DNA from 4 places in the Lysinibacillus telephonicus genome. Region 1 is predicted to be linked to each of the others. Evidence: riboswitches for the same ligand, from Rfam matches in the RefSeq annotation. Region 1 holds a riboswitch; each other region holds the start of a gene.

Region 1 (7,828 bases):
AAAACTTAACAAAAGCTAGAATTTCGATTGATTATTTACTTTCAGAATTAAGGAAAGAAAAAGTAGATGATATAGAAAAAGTTGCTTTTGCATTTTGGGAACCAGACGGATCTATATCAAGTTTTCTTTATCCTGAAAATCAAACGTTAACTCCAAAAGATATGAATTTGCCAAAACAACCATATTCTCTTCCTGTGGCTATTATTAAAGAGGGAAAAATCGATTATCATCAGTTAAACAAAATTTCACAAAATGAAGATTGGATTGTTAATGAACTCCAATCAACACATCAAGTTGGCATTCAGGATGTATTATTGGCTACAATTGATCAACAAGCTAACTTGCAAGTTTACTTATATAACTAACCTTATTATCACTTAGATAAAGAATCCTTCAAAGGGTTCTATTTTTTTATTTTTAAATTCTATTAAAAAGAGAATGAAAAAAGAAGTTCTTGAATAGTATTTTTAGTAACTACTAGAAAACTTCCAAAAGAATATATGAAAATGGGGTGAGAGGATTGTTGCAGTTATTTCTATTACTCTTAGAAGCTATTTATCTATATTTAGCATTCAAAACTGGCAAAACAATTTTTATTCTTGTTGCTGTTGCATTAGGTGGCTGGTGGTTATACGAGTTAAATAAGGAATCGAAAAGGCGAAATGAAGAAATTCAGCAGGACACAATCGAACAAATAGAAGAGTATCCTCATACTCGCTATATTTTATCTTCTGATTGCTTACAAGCACTTTTGATAGACGAACATTCTGATACTTTTCGAATACTCCAAAGAGAGGATACTGAGGAGGAATTTGAAGCAAGAGAGTACGCATTTCATGAGTTATATGAAGTAGCGATTGTAGAGGATGGCAATAATATAGCACTTACTTCTAAAGGTGGTGTGCACGGCTGGTCTTTAATTGATGGTGGTTCCAAAATTGATGTTCATGTGAAAGGATACGATGCGGAATCAGAAAACAAATCAGAGGAAAAATCGAATAAGGAAGTTAAAAAGCTTATGCTGCAGCTCGTTGTAGATGATTTATCGAATCCGATTATTGAATATATTTTTTTAGATAACGAACAAGCCATTCCAAAAGATTTAGATGAATATAAGGATATTTTAAAAGAATGTACTAAGTGGTACCAGAAAATAAGTGTGATTATTAAACGTAATGAAAATAAACGAAAAGAAGTTGTAGTAAATGGCTGGGTTTAACAAAAGTCCGCTATTTTGATACGCATACTAGTGTGAAGAGGAGAGGCTGTTTTAGAAAATGTTGCTTTCTAGGCAGCCACTTACTTTTCTTAAGAAAAAGTTTCCATAATATCACTTGAAAAACTAATGCCATTAGTTATAATAAAAACTAACGGTATTAGTTTTTATTATATTAAAGGGGATGGGTAGAATGAAGGTTTCAAAATATGGGGAAATGTATCAGTTAACTTTATGGCCGCTGCTTTTTCCTGTGAATTGCTATATTTTTGAGGAACAACATGAAATTACTTTAATTGATACGGGTATGCCAGCTAGTTTTAAAGGAATTGTCGATGCTATTAAAAATATAGGCAAGCCGCTAACAAATATCATTTTGACACATGCACACGGTGATCATGTTGGATCATTAGATAAGCTAAAAGAAAGCTTTCCAGAGGCCTGCTTTTCAATTTCTGTTCGTGATAGCCGCTTATTAAAAGGGGATGTTTCATTAAATGAAAGTGAACCACAAACACCGATTAAAGGTGGGATTCCAAAAGGGATAATAACAGAACCCAATCGATTATTGATGGAAGGGGATAAAATTGGTTCTCTTGAAGTAGTGGAAACACCTGGACATACACCAGGCTCAATCTCACTATATGCACAAAAAACAGGTCATATCATAGTTGGTGATGCCTTTCAAACAAGAGGGAAAATCGCAGTAAGCGGCAAGATTGTAAAGAGTTTCCCATTCCCTGCATTTGCAACATGGAATAAAGAAATAGCCATACAAAGCGCTAAAAAAATTCTGGAATTAAAGCCTTCTTTACTAGCGGCAGGACATGGCACAATAATACAAAATCCTGAAAAAAATATAGCCCGGGCAATTATTGAAGCTGAAGAGATTTTGTTGAAACGGTAGGAAAGGAAAGAGTAACATGTCACCAAGAGTTGGATTAGATGTGAAACGTATTATAGAAACTGCAGCCGAATTGGTAGATAAAGAAGGGGTTGATTCCCTAACTTTAGCCACAATTGCTAGAAAATTAAATGTTCGTCCCCCTTCTTTGTTTAACCATATTGAAGGCCTTCATAGCATCAAGCGTGAGCTGTCCTTATATGGGTTAACTTTATTTTATGAAAAGATTGAAGAAGCATCGAGAGAGAAGAACAAAAATGAAGCAATTTTTTCTTTTGCATATGCATATATTCAGTTTGCAAGGGAACATCCAGGGATATATGAACTAATCTTGCGTGCTCCTGAACCAGATGATTATGAACTGCAAGCAGCCAGCAGCCGAATAATTTCTTTATTAAGCAGCTGCTTTTCAGATTATAACTTATCAGAAGAGTATAAGATTCATGCGATAAGAGCTTTAAGAAGCCTTCTTCATGGCTTTTCCACATTAGAACAAAAGGCTGCATTCGGACTCCCAGTTAGTATTGAAAAGACTTTTGAATTGATGATCCAAGGATTTATTGATTCGATAAAGTAGCCCTTATGCTATTGTTTTACTACAATGATTAAATATACTGATCTTTACATAAAAATAAATATTCAAATATATGTAAATATTATATAATTAATATTCAGATTTTAATCATTACATATATGTGGAGGCAGCAATGAAAAAGTATATTGGAGAAATCATGCTGTGTATTACAGCAATTATATGGGGAAGTGGATTTGTTGTTAGTGCAGTTTCACTAGAGTACTATACTCCCTATCAAGTATTAGCTGGACGGTTTTTAGTTGGTTTTATTATATTAAGCATTATCTTTTATAAGAAACTGAGAGGCTTAAATCGCAGTATTATTTTAAAAGGATTTGTTTTAGGGGCTTTATTATATGTAGCCTTTGCATTGCAAACGGTTGGGCTTCAATATACAACCCCATCAAAGAATGCGTTTTTAACAGCAGTCAATGTTGTGATTGTACCGTTCATTGCATTTTTAGCATACAAAAGAAAAATTGATAAGTTTGAACTAACCGGAGCAATTCTTGCTATTGTTGGGATTGGGTTTCTTTCACTTCAATTTTCAACAGATGTGAACATAGGGGACTTGCTTACTTTGGGCTGTGCCGTTGGGTTTGCTTATCAAATTTTCTATACAGCGAAGTATGTGAAAGATGAAGATCCAATTACTTTAACCATTATTCAAATGTTCTTTGCGGCAATACTAGCATGCATTGTTGTTCTATTTAAAGGAGAAGTGAATTTTTCAATGGAGTTGGAGGCAGTTTCATCTATTTTCTATTTAGGTATTTTCTCTACAACCATTGCATATCTTTTCCAAACAATTGCACAAAAGTTCACGAGTGAAACGAAAACGGCCATAATTCTTTCTACGGAATCTTTCTGGGGCATGGTTTTCTCCATTATTTTATTAGGTGAAGTATTAACGCCTAGAATGATTATCGGAGCTATTTTAATTTTGTGCGCAATTATTATTTCAGAAACGAAACTTTCTTTCATGAAAAAATCCAGACTTGAAAAGTTAATTTAAATAATTCTAGAGGCTTGTCCTATATTAATTTTCTGCTATTCACCTTTAGTGAAAAATACGATGCAGGATTTGTATTGGGCTAGCTTCTTTTATGTATAAGAATTTCTTGTTATAAAGCTAGTGGTGATGCCAACTGCGATAATGGTAACGATTGAAAGAAGTAAAGTATTGGTAGAAATAAAGGCACCTCCTAATAATACAACGATTGCATCAATAATAAAGATAACGAATCCAACATTTATAGAAGTTTTATCAGAAATAAATTGAGCCAGTAAATCCGTTCCACCCGTACTTGTTTCAAAACGAAGCATTAATCCAATCCCAAAGCCAACAAATATACCGCCAATTATTGCACTAAATATAGGCTCCATTTGAATAAGAAAACGCAGAGGTTTAAACATATCAATTACAACGGATGAAATAAGTAAGCCGTGAAGACTATTAAAAAAATAATTTTTATATTTAAACCATGCCAGTATAAAGATTGGGATGCTTAGTACAATAATCATTAAGCCAATTTTTAGTCTGAATAAATAGTGCAAAATTAGTGAAAGCCCAATGATACCACCGTCTAAAATTTCATAAGGGGTTAAAAAGAGATTTATTCCTATAGCTAAAAAAATGCTACCAACAATAATAGCGAAACCTTTCTTTAAATAATACATGCACTTCTCCTTACAATCGGACATGCACCATTTTATGATAAAAACATAGAGAAAATGTATACAGAGGAGAAAACGGGAATAAGTTAGTATCTTATACCGCTTACAATAATATCTATTTGTTCTTTTAATAATATTTCTATTAGTGTAAAACTGTGGTATGGTATTTTTAAAGATTAATTGAATATCGTTATTAAGTGCTCATAATGTTGAGGTAAAAGGGAAACTAGTGAGAATCTAGTACAGCCCCCGCTACTGTAATGGCTGATAAAATCACAGGACCACTCTTTTTGAGGAAGGTGTGAGAGTAAAGAGAAGCCTAAGTCAGGAAACCTGCTTAATAATGTAAACTAAACTTTTCGGTGGGAGAAGTATAGGTGAGTCAGTTTACAATACGTTTGTGTTTATTCACATTCTTATGTATATGTGTACACAAGCCTGTTTTCCCCATTAGAGGAATTCAGGCTTTTTTGTATGCAGGAAAAAGTCTCCTTTCTAAATTTATAGGTCAAATAAAATAATATTGTTCATCGGTATAGTATTTTTACTATTTAAAAGGGAAGTGCGATGAAAAGTCGCCACGGTACCCGCCACTGTGAAACTGAGCAATAAATCATATCCACTGCATATGCGGGAAGGGATTTGTTTGCTATGAAGTAAAGTCAGGAGACCTGCCGAATGAACGAAAATGTACCTACGGGATTATAGGAAGCATTGTAATTCATATATTCTTTGCTTCCGCATGTAAACATTCCGCTGTTTACATGTTTTTTATTTACCGAAAGAAGAGTGGTTGATCCATTAACTTTTTTTATGGGAGCAAAAATTATGATAAAAAAACATTTTTCTATTTTTCTGTTATTGCTAATTCTGATTACATTTGCATCCATTGTAGGGGCAATATTAGTAGGTTCAGTAAATATTTCGCCAAGTATTATATGGGATGTCCTCTGTTGGAAGTTAGGATTTACTAATTCGCTTACAGAGGCATCCATAGCACAATCGACAATTATTTGGGAAATCCGTCTTCCAAGAATTTTATTGGCAATAGCAGTAGGTGCTGGATTGTCTATTAGTGGAGCAGCTATTCAGGCGCTTGTACAAAACTCAATTGCAGATCCATATATTCTAGGTGTTTCCTCTGGGGCGTCAGTAGGTGCAACAGCTGTTATCATACTAGGTGCATTTTCATTTTTGGGAAATTGGGCATTATCATTAGCGGCTTTCATTGGTGCACTTATAACTGTATTCATTGTATTTTTGTTAGCTCGTGTTGGAGGAAGGACATCGATAATACGTTTATTATTGGCAGGCATCGCTATCTCACTTATTTTTTCAGCAATAACGAACTTTATTTTAATGATGACAAAAGATGCGGGGGGGATGAAGGCTGTAATGCATTGGATGTTGGGGAGCCTTGCTGGTGCTAAATGGTCTAATATACAAATTCCAATCCTTGTTTGTATTGCGGTTTTTCTATTTCTTTACTGCTTTACAAATTCACTAAATGCGCTGCTTCTTGGGGAAGAAACTGCAACAACCTTAGGAATATCATTGGAAAAATTCCGATTAATTGTCATTGTCAGTGTTTCATTATTAACGGGAGTACTTGTTGCTGTAAGCGGTACGATAGGCTTTGTTGGATTAATTATTCCTCATATTGTTCGAATGCTAGTAGGATCACATTATCGTTATGTATTGCCTTCTAGTGCATTAATAGGAGCTATATTTTTAATATGGGCGGACACACTTTCACGTATTATTATTGCACCGGAAGAAATGCCAATAGGAATTTTAACAGCTCTATGCGGTGGTCCATTCTTTATATGGCTGTTGAGGAAGGAAGGTTATACCTTTGGAACAAATGACTAAAAATTTATATGAAATCAATAGTCTTAACTATTCCTTACAAGAAAAACAAATATTAAATAATATTCAATTAGTCCTTCCTGAAGGGGAATTTATAGGGTTGATTGGACCAAATGGCAGTGGGAAATCCACATTGTTAAAGCTTTTGTATCGTTACATAAAACCACAAAATGGACAAGTATGGTTAAGAGAAAAAGACGTTTGGGAAATTGGAGAGAAGCAATTTGCAAAGGAAGTTGCAGTAGTTACACAAGAATCCTCTGTTGCCTTTGATTTTACTGTAAAAGAACTTGTTTTTATGGGACGTACTCCGCATAAAAAACTATTAAAACGGGACTCAAAATCGGATGAGGAAATTGTGGAAGATGCAATGAAAAAAGCTGATGTGCTTCACTTAGCAAATCGCAATTATTCCAGTCTTTCAGGCGGTGAGAAAAAAAGAGTAATTGTTGCTAGAGCATTGGCACAACAAACAGATGTCCTTATTTTAGATGAACCAACGAATCATTTAGATATTGAACATCAATTTGCTTTATTGGATTTACTTAGTGAATGTTCTATGACAGTTATTATGGCAATTCATGATTTAAATTTAGCCGCAACTTATTGTGATAAATTGCTCCTTTTACAAAAAGGGAAGCTGTGTGCATTCGGATCTCCAGAGGAAGTGCTGACAGTAGAACAATTAAAACATGTATTTAATGTAGATGTAGAAATTATGACAAACCCTTTTACAAATAAACCATATTTGCAGTTTGTATCTAAAAAGTATAAAGAGAAGGGGAAAGTGAATGAATCTTAAATTAAGGCATTTAATTATTTTCATATTATTACTAATACTATCTGCATGTGGAACCAATCAACAATCTAAAGAGAATACGGATGAACAATCTAGTGGACAATCAAAGGATAAATCAGAAGTTATTGTTATTGATAATAACGGTTTCACCCAAGAATTCACAGAAGCTCCTACTAGAGCAATTTCATTAAATCAACATGTAACAGAAATTATGCTTGCTTTAGGGTTGGAAGACTCAATGATTGGAACAGCTTATTTAGATGATGAAATTTACGAACCATTACAAGAAGCATATGAGAAAATACCAGTTATTTCTGATCAATATCCGTCAAAGGAACAAGTAATTGCTTTAGAGCCGGATTTTTTATACGGCGGCTGGTCTAGTGCATTTGATGAAAAAACGATTGCATCACAAGAAGAATTACTTGAACTAGGTATCCACTCATATTTACAAACCTCTTCAACGATGGTAGCACCGAAACTAGAAGATATTTATAATGATATTCGAAATATTGCGGCTATTTTTCGAGTAGAGGAGCGCGGAGAGCAATTAATTGAAGAAATGAATACAGATATAGCCGAGATTACAGGGCAATTGCCAGAAGTAGATAAGGAGCTGCCAGTTCTTGTATTTGATAGTGGGGAAACGGATATTTTTACAGCTTCGCAAAATTTTATGAATGAACTAATAACATTAGCCGGTGGAGTCAATATTTTTGGTGATATTGAAGGCAACTGGACAACGGTTTCAAAGGAAGAAGCAGTTGATAAGGCACCGGAAGTGATTGT
Region 2 (7,828 bases), 1.9 Mb from region 1:
ATTCAGTGCTTTTTTCTGTATCAGTTGTCTGATGTAATTCATTAATCAACGCATCGACTGTTTGTGATGCAAAATGGTTCATGTTTGATAGACTGTCTGATTTATAAAAAACCTCTAAGAAAAAGTATGGACTGCCAGTATGAGCTGTTAGCATACTGTACATTGCTAAATCCCATTCTTCATTTACTAGTGTTTCGTCTATATTTTCTACTTGGCGAATATTTACCTTCATCCCGTGTTCGAGTAGTTTACTTTGAATAACCTCTGCCATCACTGTTAGCTCCGGGCGTTGTGGGAATGTTAAAAAAGTAGCTTCAAAGACTTTTCCGTCTTTTTCCCACATACCATCCGTGTTTTTTGTCCAACCGTCTTGCTGCATTAATTGGTCAACTGATAGATCTTCCTTTGTTTCACTTAATTGTCCAAATGGTAATACTGGTGAAAACGGACCAACTGCTGCGGTTCCTTGCCCTTTCATAACAGAATCCACAATTTCTTGGCGTGGAATTAAAGAATCGACAGCTTTTCGTACAGCTAATTGCTTAAATAATGGAGATTCCATATTGTACATTACTAAATGTGTTCGTAATGATTGAGCTGTTAAAACTTCAAAGTTATCATTTTTTTCTAAGACTTCAATGTTGTCAACTGAAATATCTGTTGCTCCATCAACCTCTCCTGATTGTAAAGCCATCAAACGCGTATTACTGTCTGAAATAAACTTAATTGTTACTTCATCTAGTTTTGCCTTTTCTCCCCAATAATCTTCATAGCGCTTAACAATTAGAGATTCGTCTTGGTTAAATTGCTTTATAACATATGCACCTGTAAACGCTGGATAACCATCCTTATTATCTAGAGAATCCACATCTACGATAGTCGTGCCTGGGTCTGCTAAATTTGAGATTAGTGCAGCATTAATTTCCTTAGTTTCAATTTTTAGCTCTGACTCCGATACAACTTCCATTGATTTAATTTTTAATAAATCCTTTGTTCCTTGGTTGTTGTCAATGGCATGTTGTAATGAATTCATCACGGACGTTGCATCCATTGCTTTACCGTTATGGAATGTTACATTCTCCTGCAGTTGGAATAACCAAGTTGTATCATCCACTTGTTCCCATGATTTTGCCAACCATGGTGTAGGAGTTAAATCTTCACTTAATTTAATTAAAGTTTCCGCAGCACCTGACCGCATTATCTCCCAGCTATCGCCACTATGTGGATCTAAACCAGATGGACTCCAAGAAAACGCTAAAGTTGCGGTTTTGTCAGTTTCTTCTTTACTTGTTGCAGCTACCTGTTCTTCTTTTTTAGCTGAGCACCCTACTAACGCAAGAATGCATAGCGCCATGTAAAACCATGTAATCAAGCTTTTGTAGCATTTCTTCATTTTTTCTTCTCCTCCTAAAAATGAATTGTTTATAACAAGCTACTTTACATGTGTACAACTGTTAACAATTCAAAATAAAAAGCACTTCTGACAACTTAAGAGGTCAGAAATGCCTTGGAAAGATAAAAAGGTAGTGTCGAAAAAGCGACGAAGTATTATCCGCAAACCAACCACCTCCCTAATCTCCCGTAGGTCTCTCAGTGATATTTAAATAGGCAGGTCTCCTGACTTATCCTCTTCACAACCTACGCCTTCCCGTTTTGTTCAAAAAACAGTGGCATCAAGCAGGTTGCTCTGAATTACAGTGGCGGGAACCGTGTTGGATTTTCACCAATCTTCCCTTTTAAGCCATACTTAAAATATGTATAGCACCTATTAAAAATTCTGAAGTTTTCTATATACTACCATAAAATAAAACAATTATGTTAATTAATTTACTATTTTTGCAATTAGAATTAGCTATTGTAATAATAACTAATTTATCTCATATTATTTTTTGGAGAATCTTTCAATATCAAATTAGGTACTGCCTTCATATAGATTAATTCTCCCATTAACTCCACAATGGTTTGTGTTACAATCACAGCCGCTGCTATCTTTGCCCAGGACTCAGGTAAAGCTAATGCCAAAGGAAGAACAACAAGTGAGTTTCGTGTTCCAATACTAAAAATCAGTGCTCTCCCTGCATCCTTATCCAGTTTAAATATAAACGCGATTAAACGGGAAACAAATGGTGTGATAATTAAATACAGAAAATAAATTGGAATTACACGTACAATTACATCGAAATCACTATATACCTTACCTATTTGCGATGCCACAACAGCGATTAATACTAACGCCATAAATGGAACTGGCAGCCATGCTGTGGAATGTAAAACTCTTTCTCCTAGAACCTTCTTTTTAGCCCACAATTGAGTAATAACAGCTATTAATAATGGAGCAACTATTAATAATAGAAATGCTTCTAAAAATGGCTCCACGTGGACTATTCCCACCATATCTTCACCTATAAATAACCATAGATACAACGGCAGTAAAATCATTTGTACTACAAATAAAATAGGCGTAGAAGCTAACATTAATTTCTCATTTCCCTTACCTAGTTGAGTAAAGACAATTACATAATCGATACATGGAGTTAGCAAAACTAAATAAACACCTAATAATACTGGTGTCGACTGAGGAAATATTATTGTTAAAATCCAAACAATTATTGGCACTGCAATAAAATTCCCTACTAGCAACGAACCGATAAATTTAAGATTTGAAATAGCCTCACCCAGTTTTAAAAATGGAATTTGAGCGAACATTCCATACATTAGAACAGCAATAAGCGGTGAGATAATCCAATCTAAACTAGTTGCTAAACTCTCATTTGATAGGCCTATTACTCCTCCAAAAATTAAAGAAAAAACATATATACAAATTTGATGATTTTCGATCTTTTCTCTTGTCATCTTCACTTCATAATCCTTCCTTACTTATGATGCTTCATTCAAGTCTGCGATTTTTCTTTACAACATTAAATACCATGTTTTATACATGTTGAAGCCCTTCATAAGTAATAACCAGCGACTATCGCAACAAAAAAATAAATAATCGCGACTTGAGTAAAACTCCGACTATTTCATAATTTGTTGGGAAGCCATGACTCTCTCCTTCAAGTGGTTGTCCTAGTAATGCATCATACATTCTTGAAGTGAATAAAACGAAGCTTCATATCGGTTGATCCAATTTTAGCCTACTTCTTTATTAACTAAATTATAAAGCGTTGATTTTGTTGTTTTAAATAGCAACCACAACAAGACTTCCCCTCCTAAACTATAACGATTATTATACAAGCCACTTCAACGATAGATATTTTCTACTTAGTGAATTTTAGCAACAATACAAACTTGAATGAACTCATTCGTTTAGTAAAGTGAACTCCCTGTCACATTTGAATTTTCTATAAAATTGTTTGTTTGAATAGAAAATTTGACACACATATTAGTAAGAGCTAATATGATAATAGCATAACATATTCGTTTTTACTAATATATATTTGGAGTGATTCTATGCAAAATATTGATTATGATATGAAGGTTAAGTTAATTCATGGATTTTCAAACAAAACAAGAATTCAAATTCTTGAAAGTATAAAGGAAAAGGAAAAAACAGTTACTCAAATTGTTGAAGAACTTAAAGGAAATCAGTCAAATATTTCACAACATCTCGCTTGTTTAAAAGGCTGTGGAATCATTGTGGGTAGAAATGAAGGAAAATACATTTACTACAGCTTACGCAACCAACATATAAGAGATTTATTAACCATGTTTGATGTTGTTCTTGAAGATGTAGAAAATGACGTTGCACGTTGTGATCGTCATATAGATTAGGGGAGATTATATTGGCAAACGAATGCTGTAGCTCAAAAAACATATCTAAAACAGTGGATAATAATTGTTGTAGTTCTAGCCGTTCATCGCAAGAGGCAAATTGTTCAAGTACTTTAGAACAACAGTCAACTCCAAGTTCTTCTCTATCTGTAGAAAAAATGACATATCAAGTTCACGGAATGGATTGTGGTGCATGTGCAGTAACCATTGAAAAAGGATTAAGCAAACTTAAAGATATTGCTGAAGTTAAGGTAAATTTCAGCACAGGGAAAATGCAGGTTGCAGCAAAAAGTGTCGATGCATTAATACCAATTGAAACGGAAATCAAAAAACTTGGCTTTTCTGCAAAACCTTTAAACCAAAATAAAAATATAAAAACATTTAATATTGTTGGAATGGACTGTAGTAGCTGTGCCAAAAGCATAGAAAAACACTTAAGTACCCTTCCATCAGTGAAAAGTGTAGACGTAAACTTCTCTACGGGAAAAATGAAAATTGAACATTCGAATAGTGTTCAGGAAATTATATCTGAAGTTTCTAAAATAGGTTATAAAGCGTCATTATCAGTAAAGAATCAACCCGCGGCCCCAAAAAATATGTTTAGTGACAATGCTTCAGTGATTTTGTCGGGTGTATTGTTATCTTTAGGTTTTATCGGATCATTTACCGGATTCTCTCCTTTAATATCATCCATTCTATACGCCATTGCAATGGTGATTAGTGGAGTTAAGCCTGTTAGAAGTGCTTTCTATGCAATAAAAAGTCATTCATTGGATATGAATGTACTTATGTCTGCTGCAGCTATTGGTGCTGCTATTATCGGGGAATGGTTTGAGGGCGCAACCGTTGTTTGGTTATTTGCAATAGGGAACTACCTTCAAAATCGATCAATCGAGCGTACTCGAAATTCAATTCGTAATTTGATGGACTTAGCCCCTGCTGAAGCTTGGGTTAAAGTTGGAACTGAAATTTCAAAAGTTTCGGTTGAAGAAGTGAGCGTTGGTGATATTATCGTTGTGAAACCTGGCGAAAAGATCCCATTGGATGGTGATATTGTTCTTGGTGAATCTAGTATTAATCAAGCGCCAATTACCGGTGAATCAATTCCTGTAGATAAGACGATTGGTGATACTGTTTATGCTGGAACAATCAACGAACACGGTTCCCTTGATATTAAGGTAACAAAGTTAGTAGAAGATACGACGATATCAAAAATTATTCAATTAGTCGAAGAGGCACAAGAGAAAAAGGCACCAACAGAAGCCTTTGTCGATAAATTTGCAAGCATCTATACACCAATTGTATTCATTGTGGCATTAGTCATGATGTTACTTCCACCCCTTCTTAATTTTGGCACTTGGAATGAGTGGTTCTATAAAGGTTTGGAACTACTTGTTGTAGCTTGTCCTTGTGCTTTAGTTATTTCTACTCCAGTTGCCATCGTATCAGCAATTGGGAATGCCGCAAAAAATGGTGTCTTAATTAAAGGTGGAACGTTCTTAGAAAAAGCAGGTGCAATCACCGCCGTTGCATTTGATAAAACTGGTACGTTGACAGAAGGGAAACCTAAAGTAACTGAAATAAAAACTTTCAATAAATCTGAAGAGGAATTACTTTCAATTGCATTCACTCTAGAAGAATATTCCACACACCCTATTGCACAATCAATTGTGAATTATGCAAATGAAAAAGGGATACAACCTAAAAACGGTCATTCATTTAAGAATATTGTAGGTAAAGGGGTTCAAGCGACTATTCAAGAAGAGACTTATTACGCTGGAAATCTAAAATTATTTGAAGATCTCCATATACCACTTGATAATGTGATTGAACCTGTTCAAGACATTCAAAGGAAAGGTAAATCTGTTGTGATTATCGGTTCGCAACAAGGGATTTTTGGGATTATCGCAGTTTCTGATACACTCCGCGAAACATCTGCATCGACATTAAACACATTAAAACAAAGTGGTGTTAAGCAAACCGTCATGTTGACTGGAGATAATGAAGAAACAGCAAAATTAATTGCATCAGAAGCAAATGTTAACCGTTATTTTGCAGAGTTATTACCAGAGGATAAAGTAGAAACCATTAAAAAATTACAAACTGAAGGTCATAAGGTAGCAATGGTTGGTGACGGCATCAATGATGCTCCAGCACTCGCAACAGCAGATTTAGGCATTGCAATGGGTGGAGCTGGAACAGATACCGCAATGGCGACAGCCGATATCGTATTAATGGCTGATAATCTTGAAAAACTACCTCATACAATAAAATTAAGTCGAAAAGCTTTGCGAATCATTAAACAAAATATTTGGTTTTCTATTATTATTAAAGTCGCTGCCCTCGTCTTAATCTTCCCTGGAATCCTTTCACTTTGGATGGCCGTATTAAGTGATACAGGTGCTGCTTTAATTGTTATTTTAAATTCAATCAGAATACTAAAATTTAATGAATAAGTTGCAAAGAGATGTCTCTGGATAAGAGGCATCTCAGACTGTAGACAAACTCGAAAATTCGAGTTTGCCTACAGTCTTTTTTCTTTTAAAATAAAATTAATAACCCTTTTTGAATAAGTTAGTTGATTTCCGTTTCGGCGGACGCTTTCCGCGGGCGTGGGCCAATCCTCCTCGTCGCTACGCTCCTGCGGGGTATCGGCCGTCACGCTTTTCCCGCAGGAGTCGCCGCCTACACTACAATCAACTACTTCTAAATATACGTTGAGGTGAATGGAAATGATGTCGAAAAATCAAATAAATGAACGCGATCAAATTGAGATGATTACGATTGAAGAACTTGTACCAAAAGACCATCTTGTTAGAAAGCTTGAATCAGCCATTGATTATTCTTTCATCTATCCACTAGTAGAACCGCTGTATTCTAAATTAGGTCGCCCGAGTGTTGACCCAGTCGTATTAATCAAAATGACATTTGTTCAATATGTATTTGGAATCCGTTCAATGCGTCAAACAATAAAAGAAATCGAAACGAATATGGCGTATCGATGGTTTTTAGGATTTGGCTTCCATTCAGAAGTACCACACTTTTCAACCTTCGGTAAAAACTATGAACGTCGTTTTCAAGACACAGATATCTTTGAACAGATTTTCTATCGAATACTTAAAGAAATTGCTGATAAAGGATTACTAAGTGCTGACCATGTTTTCATCGATTCAACGCATGTTAAAGCGAGTGCGAATAAACGTAAATTCGAGAAGAAGATGGTACGTAAAGAGACTCGGGCATATGAAGCTAAACTTCAAGAAGAATTGAATCAAGATCGGATTGACCATGGGAAGAAACCATTCCCACCAGATAAATTTGAAAAAGAAGAGATAAAGGAAATTAAAGAAAGTACGACAGACCCTGAAAGTGGCTACTATGTAAAAGATGAACGAACTAAGCAGTTTGCTTACTCATTTCATGCGGCAGCTGACCGCTATGGATTTATACTCGGATCAATTGTGACACCTGGTAATGTTCATGATAGTCATATGCTTCAACCACTTGTTGAAAAGGTAATGGAAAAAGTGAAAAAGCCACTTGCTGTTGCTGCCGATGCTGCTTATAAAACACCTGCGATTACTAAATTCTTATTTGAACATGATATTCAACCAGCACTTCCTTATACACGACCAAAAACAAAGGATGGATTTTTACGCAAACATGAATATGTCTATGATGAGTATTATGATTGCTATCTTTGCCCGGAAGGGCAAGTCCTTAAATATACGACAACGACTAAAGATGGGAAACGCCAATATAAATCAAACCCTACTCAGTGTGTAAACTGTCCTTTACTTACTCAATGTACAAGTAGTAAGGATCACAGAAAAATCATTGAACGTCATATTTGGGCACATCATGTAGAGGAAGCGGATCATCTTCGTCATCAAAGTGATATCAAACAAATATATGCTAGACGTAAAGAAACGATTGAACGTGTCTTTGCAGATGCAAAAGAAAAGCATGGTATGCGATGGACAACCCTACGTGGAATTAAAAAATTGTCTATGCAGGCGATGCTTACTTTTGCTGCCATGAATTTAAAAAAGCT
Region 3 (7,828 bases), 1.1 Mb from region 1:
CACTTTCTATCATTTGTACATCGGCGATAACATGACGACCTGCTAAAATAGATTGAATCCCTGCCTCGATTGCATCTGGAGTAAACATTACACTGCGTCCTAATTCAAAATCAGCAGATGCATGGATAACTCGTCTAACTACTTTCCACTGGTCATCCGTAAACGAGTGCTCTCCCATTTCTTCTTCAATAATAGAAAAGCTATAGTCATAAATTTTATCCGGGTCAACTGTTAATGGTGTAAAGTCTGTATTGAAATTCAACTTAAATTCCTCCCAACTGTTTTAGTGCTTCTTCTACTTCTTCGAAAGTTTCATATTGTTGTCCATATTTAATTTGTGGACGTTTTATTAAAACAATTTCGATACCACATTCTAATGCTGCTTCAATCTTTTCATCTACGGAGCCCACTTTTCCACTTTCCTTTGTAACCATCACTGTTACTCCGTACTGCTTGTAAAGTGCTGTGTTTAATTCTTTAGTGAATGGCCCTTGAATTGCTACAATATCTTTTTGTGCTATTCCTAGCTCTTGACATTTTTCCATATTTTCAGTATTTGGCAGCATACGGGCAATTACTCGAATTCCTTCTTGTCCATTAAGTACATCTGTGAATGTCTTTAGCGTTTTACTACCTGTTGTAAGCATGATTGTTCCGCTTTTTTGCAACGCTAATTGCGCCGCCTGCTGATAACTAGCTACTTCAGTAATTAGAGAGTGTTGATAATGCTCTTGCTTTCGTTCGAACCGAATATATGGAATGTTAAGAGCTTGAGCTGCCGCCATTGCTTGTTTTGATGCTTCTTCTGCAAAAGGGTGGCTTGCATCTAAAATACAAGAACAGTTATTTTTTACACATAAAGCTTGCATCTCTTCTGCAGTCAACCTTCCGATGTGATGTGGAATGTTTTCTTCTGCAAGACTATCCGCAGCTGATTGTGTAACTACCGTCGCTAACAACGAGTAACCTTTACTTTGCAAGAGAACAGCGAGTGCCCTTGCATCACTTGTACCTGCTAAAAATAAGATCATCGCTAACCTCCTAATCACCGCATGGAGCCGGCTCAATTTTTATCTTGCTACCCATCTCTTGGTATTCGAAGTTCAAAATCTTCTTCACCCGTTTAAAATATTTAAATAATCGTTCGTTAGGATGGGCATTTTGTTTATATTCATTAATAATGTCTGTAATTAGCGGTAATAATTGTTCTGGTTCCAACCCCTCTACAACAGGCTGTGCAGCGTGTGCAGTCCGTCCAACTGGTTTAGCTCCTAGGAAAATATCAAACTTGTTTTTTCGATACACAATTCCGATATCATCGAAAACTGCACGGTAACAGGCCATCCCACAACCATTAAAGCCAATGTTTAATTGTTTTGGTAGATTCATGCCGCCAAATTTTTCTTGAAGCGCCTCTGCATATGGAATTGAATCGGCCTTTTCTCCGTAGCAGAAATCACACGCTTTAATGTTTGCAACATCTCCTATTGGAGCAATTAAAAACCCAACTGATTGCAGCTTATCGGTAATCGCTGTCGGATCAGTAGTAGGAATTTTTAGGTGAATTTGATGTTCAGGTGTATACTCCATTGTCCCTTCTTCACCAACAATATCAGCGAGTGTTCGCATCTGTTCCGGGGTAAAGAATTTATTTGCTACTCCTGGACTTACTGCAACTTCAAAAATCGACTCAATCGCCTGTTGTACAATTTTTTTCTCCTGTACTGCTGTCGATGAACTACCTTTTGTTAAGAGTGAAACTGCTAATTGAGCCATTTCCAGTGAAGATTTTTTCGGTTGCTGAATTGATTTTTCTTTAGGCTTCCTTTCAATACGCTCATACCCCGATGGTGCCTCTCCTGTTTCCTGATCCATTGCCCAAGGCTCTGCCTCTTTTTTCAAGCGTTGATGTGGGCGCAATGCCTGCTTTTCCTCACCCAGTGTATATTTTCTTTGGTAGCCCCGAGGAGTAATCATTTTATTGTCATAAAAGAAGGTTGTTGAATTTCCAACAATAACTGTAGTTAACATGCCGATATCATGATCCAACATTTCTGCCAACGTTGTTATAACAATATTTTGACGGTCGCGATAAGCACTTTTTACTAGTCCAACAGGTGTATCAGGAGATCGATACTCTAGTAAAATTCTCTGCGCTTCAACTATTTGTCTTGTTCTTCTACCACTTTTCGGGTTGTAAAATGCAATAACAAAATCAGCCATGGCAGCGGCTTCAATTCTTTTTTCAATCAATTTCCAAGGTGTTAAATGATCGCTTAGACTTATCGTGCAAGAGTCATGCATAATTGGTGCACCTAGTAAACTAGCACAGGAATTAATAGCTGAAATTCCAGGAACAATTTCAACCTCAATCCCTTCCTTTTCTGTCCATCCAAGCTCAATTAAAACTTCATACACAAGCCCTGCCATTCCATATACGCCTGCATCACCGCTGGAAATAACAGATACGATTTTTCCGGCTTCTGCTTGTTTAACTGCTTCCTGTGCCCGAGAAACCTCTTCAGTCATTCCGGTGCTAATAATTGATTTAGCTGTAACAAGATGTTCAATAAGCTCGACATATGTTTTGTAGCCGATGATAAATTCACTTTGCTGCAAAGCGTCTATTGCCCGTTTTGTAATATGTTCATAATCCCCTGGACCAAAACCAACAACGAAAATTTTCCCTTTTTGCAATATGATTCCTCCTTAAAATCCATATATTAAATACGTCTCTTTACCATCTCTTAAAGAAGGTATCTTAATAGAAAAAGGCCTTTACTCTCGGAAGGGAGTAAAGGCCTGATCATTCATATAAGAACAAACAAAAATAGTATAGTATACTACTTTACCTAAACTTCTCCCTCCGAAAAGTTTGATTAAACGTTATCAAGCAGGTTTCCTGACTTAAGCTTCGTTTTACTCTCACACCTTCCCAAATTTATGGTGGCATTGTGATTTCATCAGCAATTACAGTAGCGGGGGCTGTACCAGATTTGCACTGGTTTCCCTTTTACCTCGAAAAATCGAGCACTTAATAACCTATTTAGTTGTAAAATAATAGTATGAATTAAAAATATCATATTACAATTATAATAAAAAGAATAATTATCTATTTTTTAAAAAATATAGAAAAATGGAAATCTTAATACTGCACTGCAGTACAGCGCTATCAAATGAATTTTTTTGTAAATGATGACTAATCCTAAAATGAAAAAGTATGCAATTCCTATGCGTTCTCTCAAGCTATAAATTAGAGTTATCCCCAAACGTCCCCAAATAAATAGTAAAAATTTCTACCTATAATAAAGAAAAAGCTGCTCATTTTCAAAGGTAAAAATGAGCAGGTTCTTATTGACTATTTCATATTATTAGTGTAGTAAGCTTTTAAGAAAACAGAGATTTTTACCACACATTATCTTTTAATTAATATACATCTTTCCATTCGCTAATATTTGAAGAATCAAATTTAAATGGATCCCCAAGCATAATTTGCGTTCCATCCCCATCTTCTACAACCTCAAAGGAACCTAGTTCACCTATTTCAAACGTTTCGCCCAATGCACCTGTTTTTCCATTAACAAGTTCTACAGAGGCATAGCCTGCTGCATAACCTACATCAATTGGATTCCATAAATACATCCATGGGGATACACCATTTTCAATATAACTTGCCATCTCACTAGGTAAACCAAGGCCTGTTAAAGCAACTTCCCCCGCTAACCCTTTATCCGTCAATACTTTACCCGCAGCAGCAATACCAACAGTTGTTGGAGCAATAATCCCTTTTAGATCTGGGTATGATTTTAATAATGCTTCAGTTTCAGAAACACTCTTATCACGCAAATCATCCCCATATGCTACTTTAACTAATTCCATATTTGCATATTTAGGATCTTTTAGCTCTTCTTGCATCCATTCTATCCATAAATTCTGATTTGTTGCTTGAGAAGTAGCACTTAAAATTGCAATTTGCCCTTCATAATTTATCATTTCACCTATCGCTTGAATCTGAACACGTCCAATACGTTCTGGGTTCGCTTGATTTACATGAAGCATACGACTATTTGAGTTTACAGCTGAGTCAACAGAAAGAACTTTTATACCATTTTCCATCGCCTTTTTTAATACCGGTTCCAACGCATCGTTGTCGTTACCTGCAATCGCAATAGCACTCACTTTTTGAGTGATTAACTGCTCAATAATTTGAATTTGACCTTCTGCTGTTGGTTGATTAGGTGAACGGTAAATGACTTCTCCCCCAGCTTCATTAATTGCCTTTTCAAATCCTTCATACATCTTTTCCCCATATGGATTCCCTGTATTTTTAAATACGAAGGCATATTTCGCTGTACCGCCTTCTCCAGCATCGCCTGCTGTTCCTGCTTCTCCCTCTCCTTCCGATTCTGTCGCTGGAGCCTCTGTTGAAGTATTTCCACACGCTGCTAGTAGCAACAACATCAAAAGGAGCATTAGTACGTTTTTAAATTTCCCCATATCTTTACCCCCAATGTTTTAAATTGTTATTTTAATAAGAACCAAAACGATTCCTAATTAAAACCTTATTTACGCAACAAAAACTTCGGTAGTTTTAATTTTGGCGTTGCTACTGCCAAAATTAACAATGCACCAATAATTATCAATAAAGTTTGTGATGGAATATTAATTAAACCGAGACCATATTGTAAGAAGCCGATTATGAAAACAGCTAAAATCGTTCCTAACATCCGCCCCTTTCCGCCAACAGTACTTATACCGCCTAAGGCAGCCATTGTAATTACCTCTAATTCATAGCCTGATGCCACATTAGGTCGAGTACTGCCCATACGTGATGCTAGGAATATAGCAGTTACAGCAGCCATCACCCCTGCTAATACGAAAACAATAACTCTAATTTTATCTACACTAACCCCTGAGAAACGGCTTGCTGTTGGGTTGCTTCCGATTGCATAAACATTGCGCCCGAAAGTTGTTTTATGCAAAAGTAATGTAAAAACAATCGCTACAATAATAAAAGCTATTAAAATAAATGGAATATTCCCTGCAGTTCCCCATCCAAAATAATTAAACCAATCAGGGAAATTTCCTGAAGCTTGATCCTCTAAAATGATATACGCAATCCCTCGAAACAAAATCATTGTTCCTAAAGTGACAATTACAGCAGATAGTTCCTTAAATTTAACAATCAATAGGCCATTTATTAATCCGCATAATGCTCCTACGGCTAAACAAACTAAAATAGCAATTTCCATAGGGAAACCAAACGAATTATAAACAGTTGCCATTACTACACCCGATAAAGCAACAGTTGAACCAACGGATATATCAATATCGCGCATAATCATAATGAGCGCCATTGGAAAAACAATAAATGCTTTATCCAAAAAAGTAGAAGTTGCTCCTAGCAAACTATTAGCATCTAAAAAGTAAGGTGAAAGTATTGAGTTAATAATAAATACTAAAAATAGAATTAAAATTAATAGCCATTCCCATTGTAAAAAGAAAGACTTTAATGAAAACTCTTTTTTATTTGCTAAATTATTTGGAAGATAATTTTCTTCAGCAAGCGATTTATTATTCATTAAATCTTCCTCCTTACTAAATTATTTCTATCCACGCTTCGTTTTACTAGAGTATTTAAAATAACAGCAATTAGAATAATCGCCCCTTGAATCCCTGTTTGCCAAAAAGGTGAAACATTTAATAATGGGAGGGCATTTTGCAATATTCCTAGAAGCAATGCACCTAAAAGTACACCTGAAACTTTCCCTGCCCCACCAGCTATGCTTACTCCTCCAAGAATACATACAGCAATGACCGTTAATTCATAGCCCGTTGCAGTATCTCCCTGTGCAGAGGCAAATTTTGAAACCCATAAAACTCCTGCTAAACCCGATAATCCACCAAGTGTTGAATAAACGAGAATTAAAATTTTATTCTCATTAATTCCACTTACCTTTGCTGATTCCGGATTGCTCCCTACGGCATAAATTTGCCTTCCGATTACCGTATGATTTATGACATAATAAAAAATAATATAAATGACAATGGCAATTACGATTAAGTTATTTATTCCAAAAACTTTTCCTGTGGCAATCGATAAAAAACTATCTGTCATCTGATATGAGCTAACCCATTCTCCATTACTAATGCGATATGTCAATCCCCTAAAGACATTCATTAGCGCCAACGTTGCAATGATTGGGAGTATTCCAATTTTCGCTATAAGTACTCCATTTAACACTCCGCATACAATACCTATTACGATTCCAATTAAAATAATTAATAATGGATTTAAGCTAAACTGACTAACAAGCTGTGCGCAAATCATACCTGATAGAGCAATAATTGCTCCTATTGATAAATCGATTCCACGAGTTACTAGTACAAGCATCATCCCCACTGCCAAAATACTAAGAATGGCAGCATTTGTAATCATATCGTTTATATTCTCAATCGTTAAAAAACTCGAATTTCGCCATTGAATAAATGCACAGAGTATTACAATAAATACAATTAAACCGAGTTCTCGAAATTTCGATATATTTGCTAATAATTTATTTGAAAGTGTATGTTTTTCGATATTATCGGTCTGCTGTATAACATGTTCGTTCATGTTTTACCTCCATATCCTTCTTATTACACTTCGACTACTACTTCTCGATTATTTGTTGGTTCACTTCCCATCGCTGCCTCTAAAATTCGTTCTTGAGTAGCCTCTTCTTTGCTTAAAGTAGTAGCAATGCGCCCTTCCTTCATCACGATTATCCGATCACTTAGGCCGAGTATTTCAGGCATTTCAGAGGAAACTAATAAGACGCCATACCCTTGTGCAGCAAGATCATTAATAATTTCATAGATTGCAGACTTTGCCCCAACATCTACACCCTTTGTCGGTTCATCAAGGATTATTACTTCTACATCGGCAGTTAATAGTTTTGCCACAGATACCTTTTGTTGATTGCCTCCAGATAATGAACTGACTAAATCGAAAATCGAATTCGCTTTAACACTTACCTTTTCAGCCAATTCTTTAGCTACAGTTGCCTCTCTTTTTGGATTTAGCCATCCCTTTTGCGAATACTTTTTCATAGAAGGCAAAGTAATATTTCTACCTATATCCCAAGATAAAATTAGGCCTTGTAACTGTCGGTCTTCAGGTAAGTAGCCAATACCAAAATTCATTGCGTCCTTTGGTTTTTTTATTTTTACTTTTTTCCCTTTTATAAAAATTTCACCTTTATCTGCCGGAGCAATACCGCAAATTGCCTGACAAACTTCTGTTCTTCCTGCTCCAACCAACCCTGTCAATCCGACAATCTCTCCTTTGCGAACATTAAAGGATATGTCAGCAAAATAACCAATCTTCCCTAGGTTTTTAATTTCTAAGATTGATTCTTTAATCTCATTATGTTTATTTGGAAACACTTGTGATATTTCCCTACCGACCATTTGAACAATTAACTGTTCATTTGAAATTTCATCAACTCCCCAGCTCCCCATGTATTTCGCATCTCGCAAGACAGTAACTTGAGTTGCTAATCGATACATATCCTCAAAGCGGTGAGAGATAAAAATAATTGATACGCCATCATCTCTTAACTTTTCTGCAATTTTATATAACTCTTCACTTTCACGGGCAGTCAATGCTGCAGTAGGCTCATCCATAATAATAATTTTGGCCTTCGTTGATATTGCTTTTGCAATTTCTACAATTTGTTGCTGAGCAACACTTAGAGAACCCATCTCTACTTTAGGGTCAATTGTTGAACCAAGCTGACGTAAAAGGCTTCGAGCTTCATAATGCATCTCTTTCCAAAGCAAACGC
Region 4 (7,828 bases), 1.1 Mb from region 1:
ATATCGATTTTTTACGTTTAACTTATCCAAATATTCTTTTACAAATTTTCTTTTTCCATTATAGGCTCCACCGATAATGACTCGCATCTTGCTCCCCCTTCGAAATTTGCCCAAGTTGACCATTGTAATGTATAAATCAAACGATGCTGGACATCAATTTGTTGAAAAGACTCTTCTTTTGGACCGATCATTGAAAGTAAAACTCGAATCACACCTCCATGAACAATAAAACAATAGTCGCCAGCTGCTGATACAATTTGACGAAATTGATGAACTATTCTTTCGGTAAAATTAGCAAATGATTCTCCGTTAGGGGGGATGACTGTCTCCGGAGAATCAATCCATTGACGATACATCGGGTTTTCTTTTAATTGTTCATATGTCTTCATTTCAAAATCGCCAAAATTTATTTCTCTAAACTTTTCCAATGGATGAAAATAAGCTGTTGGGAAATAAAGCTTGGCAGTTTCCTTGCAACGCTTTAAATCGCTTCCATATACATTTGCAGGCTGTATTGGAAGCTGATATTCACATTTATTTATAACAATTGATTCATCTGTCCAGCCAATATATTTTCTTTCTATATTTGCAGCTGTTTTTTCGTGTCGAATTAAATGCACAGTAACAGAATGCCCCATAAAAACAATTCAGCCCCCTCATAAAGTGCACCAATTAAGTCCCCTGTCATACCACCAAAATTTCTGTTTGTCCACTGTCGATATAAATATATGAAGAATAGCATAGCACCAAAGAGGATAAGTAAACAGCTAGTAGAAAAAAAATAGGATGCAAGAATTAACAATAAAATATAAATGGCAATCGAAATCCATACTCTCCTATGTATTACTTGTGCTTTAAAATATGCGGCCAGCCCTTTTTCTTTTACAGGTCCAGTACTGAGAAAATAGATGAGTACTGCAATACGACTTAAAAATGGAATACAAATAAAAAATAGATAGGAGACGGATTCCAACTTGTTTAACACTTCATAAATAAAAGCAATCTTTAATAGGACAAGCACAACTAAGGAAATTGCACCAAATGCACCTATCCGTGAATCTTCTAAAATTTCCAGTCGTCTTTCTTTGGCTTGATATGAAAAATAGGCATCCCCCATATCCATCCAACCATCCAAATGAAGGCCGCCAGTCATAACGATATTTGCTACAACGATACAAACTGCTAATAATAAACTGGAAAACTGCAGAAAATGTTCATTTATAAAAATAATAATAGCAATTGTACTACCCATTAATAAACCTAATATGGGCATTGTTACATACATTGCCGTCACAGATTTTTTATTCATCGGGAGTTGCTTTTGAATCGGAAGGGATGTAAAAAATTGAAAGGATAATAAAAGACCATTTAAACTGTTTTTCAAAAAGCTGCCTCCCCGTTGTTTGAATTTTCTCCTGCTATTTCCACTGTCGTTTTAAACTGTAATCTATTTCGTAAGTTTCATCACTAATTGCTACAATCCATTGATGTAAATCACCTAAAATTTGTCGATATAAATTCACTTCAGAAAAGTCGGAAAGCTGTTCATCCAACACCTCGTTTGACACCAAAATTACAACTATATCTTGGCCTTTCCATGATATAATTTGTTGTTTAAATTCATTTAAATGGTGTTCTATTTGATTTAAACGATTTATTTTATTTAAACCTTGTGTTTTATATAGAACATTGGATAACCATGTTGTAATACAATCCCATAAAACGATAGAATTATTTTGAAACTTGTCGAGTTTTGTTGGAACTTCATCAGCAAGTTCCACTGTTATCCACTCTATTTCTGAAACTTCACGATCTTGCTTATGTCTTGTAATACGACTTTTCATTTCCTCATCGAATGCAACACCAGACGCAATATAAATTAAATGGCTGCTGTTATATTTTGTATATAATTCTTTAGCATAGTATTCTGCAAATGCACTTTTACCACTTCGAACACCACCTGTAATAAAAAGTACTCTTCCCATGGAAAATCTCCTATTCAAGATCCTGCGTTATGGACTAATTAGGATTGTCCTTTAGACGTAATTAAGAAGCCGTCTCAGTTTATTGAAACGGCTCTGCTCACCATCAAATGATTATTTAAATAATTCCGGATATACGGTTTTTGCCATTAACTCAATTGCTTCACCAATTCGTGGACCTTGGCGATTAACAATATCAGGGTCTATTAAATAAACTTGTTTATTTTGGATTGCTGTTATTGTTGACCAGCCTGCACGTGATAATATTTCAGCTTCTGGGTTTTCTGCATAATTTACTGTAGTAAGAATTACTTCCGGATTTACATTAATGATATCTTCCTCTGTAACTGAAAACCAACCTTCTTGCTCTGAAAATACATTTTCAATACCAGCAGCATCCATCAACTCTTGTTGGAATGTATTAGAACCAACTGACCATACTTCTGGAGCTGGTGAAATTTCAAAGTATACTTTTTTCTTTGTTTCAATAGTTGCAGTTTTTTCTTGTACCGCGGCAATTTGTGATTTTATCGTCTCTACAATTTGTTGTCCTTGTTCTTCTACGTCCATAACTTGTGCGATTTGTTGAATATCTCCATAAACATCTTCAATTGTAAGGGCAGATTCGATGACGAATACTTTAAGCCCTGTACTTTCTAATTGCTCAATTTGTCCTTCATTACTGCTAGATGCAAAGATAATATCCGGATTCATTTCTACAATTCGCTCGGCATTCACTGTTTCAAAATCAGCTACTTGCTCAATTTCAAGTACTTCTTCGGGATATGTATCATTTTGTGTTACACCGATAACTTTGTCCCCAGCACCTAGTTCAAATAAAATTTCTGTATTACTTGGCAATAACGATACTACTTTTTCAGGTACTTTATCGAATGTTAGTTCAATACCTCGATCATCAACCACAGTATAAGACTGTTGTTGTTCATTTTTGCTATCTTTTTGTGTAGTCGTTGTTTCTTCATTAGATGCACACCCAACTAATAATAATGATATTACAAGTAGTGCAAACCATAAATTTTTAAAATATTTCATCTTACTTCCTCATTTCTTTGTCGTTAAAGAGCCTTCTACAATAAAAAAGCCATCCGAGAATGGATGGCATTAACTTACAGAATATTCACATGGATATTCAACAAATTTTGCCGTACATTCTCTTTAGTTCCGAAGAGGTTTGTTACGATCAGAAAAAGACTGGTCTCCTGGCTTGTGTGTTTTTCTAATAGATGATTTCTAATTTGACTAAGAGCACACCCTTAAAAACTACACTTACAGTTGCGGACACAGCTTCGGCCTTTAACCGAATTCCCAATTTAGCGTTTTTTGCGCGTCTTTTCCCTGCAAACTTATTCACTTAATATGCAATGTACCATACTGCCCTCAATAATTGAATAGTTATTTTTGGCTACTAGTAGTTTGCAACAAAATAAAAGTATTATTTACAATTTGCACATTTACCGTAAATTTCAAATTTATGAGATTCAATTGTACAATCTGGCAACTTTTCGTTAATCATTTCCATTGGACAAATAGGTATTTCTTTTACTTTTCCACATTCCATACATATAAAGTGGTGATGGTGGTGTTCTGATTCACACTGCATTCTAAAGTTTCTTTCACCATTGAGCTCTGTTTCTTCTAATATTCCTAAGTCAACAAATGTTGCTAAATTACGATAAATTGTATCGAAGCTCATTCCAGGAAAATCTTTTTTCAAAACTGTCAATAGGTCCCTGGCAGTTAAATATTTATCAGTTTCTTCAAACATATTTAAGATAAGCTCTCGTTTATCTGTTTTTTTATAACCGTTTTCTTTTAATTTTTCCCAAGCTCGCGAAAGATTCACAAAAAACTAACCCCTTTCCGCCTTTATTTTTAATACGCTCTTTTTACCGATGATAACTAAAAATAAAATGATAATTGATGTTACGACTATTGTACCACCTGGAGCTAGATTAAGATAAAACGCACTCACCAATCCAATGATGACTGCTGCTTCCCCGAATAAAATCGAATAAAATATCGTTTGCTTAAACCCTTTTGCTATACGCATACTTGCTGCAACAGGAAGCGTAATTAAAGAAGAAACTAATAAAATGCCGACAATACGCATACTTGCTGCAATAACTAATGCGACTACAATCATAAATAGCAAATGAATCCATTTTGCAGGCAATCCACTTGCCTTTGCATATTCTTCATCAAATGATAATACAAACATTTCCTTGAAAAATGTAAATAGAAATACAAAAACAACAATTGCGATAAAAATAACAATCCACAAATCATGCCTTGATACTGCAGAAACAGAGCCAAATAAATAACTCATCATATCAGTATTAAATCCACTTGCCAACGAGATAAAAATCGCACTCAGTCCAATACCACCGCTCATAATGATTGGAATCGCCAGTTCTTCATAGTGCTTATACAGGCTCCTTAAGCGTTCGATCAATATTGAGCCGCTAACTGAAGCAGCAATTCCAAGGTAGATTGGATTTAATAATGCAAGTGAAGAAATCGATTGACTTAAATATAAGCTTCCTGCAATACCAGCCAGCGTAACATGAGAAAGTGCATCGGCGATTAGAGACATTCTCCTAACAACGATAAATACCCCTAAAACAGGTGCAATCACACCAATGATAAGCCCTGAGTAAAAGGCATTTTGTAAAAATTCATAATTTAATATAGCTGCGATCATTTATGCCTTCTCCTCTTTAATGAATCTTTCTTACTGCATGGCCTTGCCACTTGTCGAGCTGTTCTTGTGATATTGAATCGAAATCTTCCTTATATCCATGGAAATGAATCGTTTGATTTAAACAAGCAACATGGCTAATTCGATTTGACACAGTATCAACGTCGTGTGTTACTAAAATAATTGTTATATTTTGTTCCTTGTTTAATGTTGCTAACATATCATAAAATGATTGAACATTTTCATGGTCAATACCAACAGTAGGTTCATCTAAAATTAAAACTTTAGGTTCTGAAATAAGTGCCCGTGCGATAAAAACACGCTGCTGCTGCCCGCCGGAAAGCTGGCCAATATTGCGGTCGCTGAACTTTTCCATTCCTACTGATTTTAATGTTTGATGTACTCTTTCTTTTGCATCCTTTGGCATTCGTTTAAATAAACCAACTTTCTTTGATAATCCACTTTTCACTACTTCTTCGACAGTAGCAGGAAAACCTGAATTAAAAGCATTGGACTTTTGAGAAACATAGCCGATCCATTCCCTCTCACGAAATGAATCATTAGGCTGACCGAACAATTTGATTTCTCCAGCCATCGGTTTAATTATACCAAGTAATAATTTTAGAAGGGTAGATTTTCCAGAGCCATTAGGGCCAAGGATGGCAAGAAAATCTCCTTCTTTAACTTGAAAGGAAATATCATTCAATACTTGTGTATATTCATATTGAAAAGATACATTTTTCATTTCGATTATTGTTTCGCTCATTTTTTCTCTTCTTTCTAATTCATAATCATTACGATTTACAACTTGTTAGTATAGTTGATTCATAGCAAAATGTAAAGTGAGCAAGCTTGAAATCTTGGGTGTGGAAGAATTCTTAATTGATTAGTATTGAAAGGATGATTTATTGAAACAGATTGAATTTATTGAAGCGTTCTTATCAAAATCGGATAAGGAAATTATTCAATATGCAAAGCAATACGATGTTGATTTATCTATTGATGAAGTTCGAAAATTGCGTCCACTAGTAGATAAAGCTTCTTTTACTTGGATTATAACAGGTATACCTAAAGCATTTTTAAAAGAAGTTGAAAAAATTATTGGTAAGAAAAAGTTAAAGAAGCTACTGAAACTTTATGATTCATATACACAATAGACTATCTTTCTTAATAGTTTATATCTATTATTTGGGTTGTAACTAATGAACTACTCAACAAACTTTAGAGTCAAAATACAAAAAGGAATTAATTGCGTAATCAGTTAAAATGTTCAATACTATATATAAATTTTTCTAAACTTTTCTTTTTAGGAATATTAGTAATTCATTAAAATAATATGCTCCTCAAAATAAATATTTAAATTGTGGCAATGAATATAAACTGTTATTAGGGGAATATGATGACTAAAAATACAAGGATTTTAGCCAGTTTTATAATAGCATTTATTTTAGGATTACCTTTAAAATGGATTCAATATAAAGGTGAAGGAATCAGTTTTCTAAAAGTTTTTGAAATCGGAATACAGGGTATTTTATTTAATGTTTTGTATTTGATATTAGATACTATTATTATATATGTAATATGGTCCAGTATTCTAAAGTATAAAAATAGAAATTAGCAAATTCTTAGTTTTTATTAAATTAAAAAGAGCATGTCTTAATATTCAAGACATGTTCTTTTTCTATTTTTTGAAGCCTATAAATTATTAATAGTCATTTATAATTTTTTTGACAACTTGATCGATTTCGTCCACTTTATTTGATGTTTGATTTTGCGTCATAATCGCGAAGGTGTATGTTCTTCCACTTTTTGCTGTTACATATCCCGCTAATGTATAGACTCCAGTAATACTACCTGTTTTTGCGACAACACGGTTTTGCAGCGCTGTTGAGGTAAATCTTTTTCTAAGAGAACCACCTATTAAGCGATCTTGCTGACCACCGATTGGTAAACTTGAATATAGAATACGATAATTTGGTTCGTTTCTTACATTTAATAACAAGTAAGTTAGCTCATTTGGAGTAACACGATTTTTATGAGACATCCCAGAGCCATCTTCAAAGCTCCACTGATCCATATGTAATCCTAGTGATTCACCATATTCGTTTATTACTTTCAATCCCTCATTTATATGGCCATTGCCATATACCTCTTTACCCATTGTTTTAACTAAAATATCTGCAATGCTATTATTGCTTAATTTTACAAAAGTGTTCATAAGGGTCTTCAATGGGATGGATTGATTAGTATATATAAGCTCAGCGCTTTCTGGAACCTTTTTCCGTTTAACTGTAGATGTAGAAGGAAATTTTAAACCAGTACCGGCAAGCGTTAATTTTAATGCATGCAGCGTATTAATTGTTGGATCAAATAATGTTACCCATTCTTTCGCTGAGCTTCCAATTGGAATATTACCGGTAATAATAATTTGATTCGTATTATATCTTCGTACAATATTAATTGTATTCCTCTGACCTTTACTTACTGTTTTTGCGCGATTTTGAATACGCATTCCACTCGTATTAGGCTCAGCATTTATTTGTGGGGAGCGCCCTACTTTTGTCGGTTTAACATTAACAATCATTGTCCCTGCATCATAGTCGCTGTTTGGCGACATAGTTAAAGCAGTTGTTCGTGCTGCATAATAAAAACTTTCATCTTCAACAGCTATACCTGGAGTAAGCTGAGAACCTGAAAATGCAGTATCGTCTCCATAAATATTTCCTGTTATTTTATGAATGCCATTACGTTTTAAAACTTTTGCAAAAGTTAAGAAATTATTTTTATTAAGTGTTGGATCGCCTTCACCTTTTATGTATAAATCACCATATAATATGTTGTTTTGTATATCCCCATCAATATATATTTGTGTTTCAAAACGGAAGTCTGGACCAAGAACGTCTAGTGCTGCTGATGCTGTTAATAGCTTTAAAGTGGATGCGGGTTTTCTTCCAATGTCCCCGTTTTTTTCATATAACACTTTACCTGTTGTTAATGACCTTAATGACACACCAATATTCGAATTTCCTAATTGGGATTGTACTGTTTGATCCAGGCTTGATGCTGCTGAGGCTGAATGTAAAAATATAAAATTACTAACAATAAGAGTAAAAATTAATATGTATGT

What was found. Region 1 has a riboswitch for cobalamin ahead of MKY04_RS18725 (FecCD family ABC transporter permease). Riboswitches for the same ligand answer to the same signal wherever they lie in the genome.
Region 2: it holds a riboswitch for cobalamin, as region 1 does, so the genes downstream of both, MKY04_RS09510 (ABC transporter substrate-binding protein) here and MKY04_RS18725 (FecCD family ABC transporter permease) in region 1, are expected to answer to the same signal.
Region 3: it holds a riboswitch for cobalamin, as region 1 does, so the genes downstream of both, cobJ (precorrin-3B C(17)-methyltransferase) here and MKY04_RS18725 (FecCD family ABC transporter permease) in region 1, are expected to answer to the same signal.
Region 4: it holds a riboswitch for cobalamin, as region 1 does, so the genes downstream of both, MKY04_RS13235 (ABC transporter substrate-binding protein) here and MKY04_RS18725 (FecCD family ABC transporter permease) in region 1, are expected to answer to the same signal.

What each region holds. Positions count from the first base shown of each region.
Region 1 is NZ_CP155468.1:3,843,928-3,851,755, reverse strand. It holds gene MKY04_RS18755 (DUF421 domain-containing protein) at 1-365, shown strand, start outside; gene MKY04_RS18750 (hypothetical protein) at 521-1,219, shown strand; gene MKY04_RS18745 (MBL fold metallo-hydrolase) at 1,410-2,123, shown strand; gene MKY04_RS18740 (TetR/AcrR family transcriptional regulator) at 2,140-2,697, shown strand; gene MKY04_RS18735 (DMT family transporter) at 2,828-3,709, shown strand; gene MKY04_RS18730 (YitT family protein) at 3,799-4,374, opposite strand; cobalamin riboswitch at 4,550-4,726, shown strand; cobalamin riboswitch at 4,887-5,064, shown strand; gene MKY04_RS18725 (FecCD family ABC transporter permease) at 5,200-6,243, shown strand; gene MKY04_RS18720 (heme ABC transporter ATP-binding protein) at 6,236-7,042, shown strand; gene MKY04_RS18715 (ABC transporter substrate-binding protein) at 7,032-7,828, shown strand, end outside.
Region 2 is NZ_CP155468.1:1,989,520-1,997,347, reverse strand. It holds gene MKY04_RS09510 (ABC transporter substrate-binding protein) at 1-1,393, opposite strand, end outside; cobalamin riboswitch at 1,591-1,784, opposite strand; gene MKY04_RS09505 (arsenic resistance protein) at 1,873-2,859, opposite strand; gene MKY04_RS09500 (ArsR/SmtB family transcription factor) at 3,454-3,774, shown strand; gene MKY04_RS09495 (heavy metal translocating P-type ATPase) at 3,786-6,230, shown strand; gene MKY04_RS09490 (IS1182 family transposase) at 6,507-7,828, shown strand, end outside.
Region 3 is NZ_CP155468.1:296,409-304,236, reverse strand. It holds gene MKY04_RS01330 (precorrin-8X methylmutase) at 1-262, opposite strand, end outside; gene cobK (precorrin-6A reductase) at 264-1,031, opposite strand; gene cobJ (precorrin-3B C(17)-methyltransferase) at 1,042-2,700, opposite strand; cobalamin riboswitch at 2,876-3,053, opposite strand; gene rhaS (rhamnose ABC transporter substrate-binding protein) at 3,427-4,497, opposite strand; gene MKY04_RS01310 (ABC transporter permease) at 4,563-5,582, opposite strand; gene MKY04_RS01305 (ABC transporter permease) at 5,582-6,616, opposite strand; gene MKY04_RS01300 (sugar ABC transporter ATP-binding protein) at 6,640-7,828, opposite strand, start outside.
Region 4 is NZ_CP155468.1:2,737,847-2,745,674, forward strand. It holds gene MKY04_RS13215 (bifunctional adenosylcobinamide kinase/adenosylcobinamide-phosphate guanylyltransferase) at 1-87, opposite strand, end outside; gene MKY04_RS13220 (histidine phosphatase family protein) at 39-638, opposite strand; gene cobS (adenosylcobinamide-GDP ribazoletransferase) at 611-1,384, opposite strand; gene MKY04_RS13230 (bifunctional adenosylcobinamide kinase/adenosylcobinamide-phosphate guanylyltransferase) at 1,419-1,985, opposite strand; gene MKY04_RS13235 (ABC transporter substrate-binding protein) at 2,097-3,035, opposite strand; cobalamin riboswitch at 3,176-3,350, opposite strand; gene MKY04_RS13240 (Fur family transcriptional regulator) at 3,436-3,846, opposite strand; gene MKY04_RS13245 (metal ABC transporter permease) at 3,853-4,704, opposite strand; gene MKY04_RS13250 (metal ABC transporter ATP-binding protein) at 4,721-5,467, opposite strand; gene MKY04_RS13255 (DUF2624 family protein) at 5,610-5,858, shown strand; gene dacB (D-alanyl-D-alanine carboxypeptidase/D-alanyl-D-alanine endopeptidase) at 6,407-7,828, opposite strand, start outside.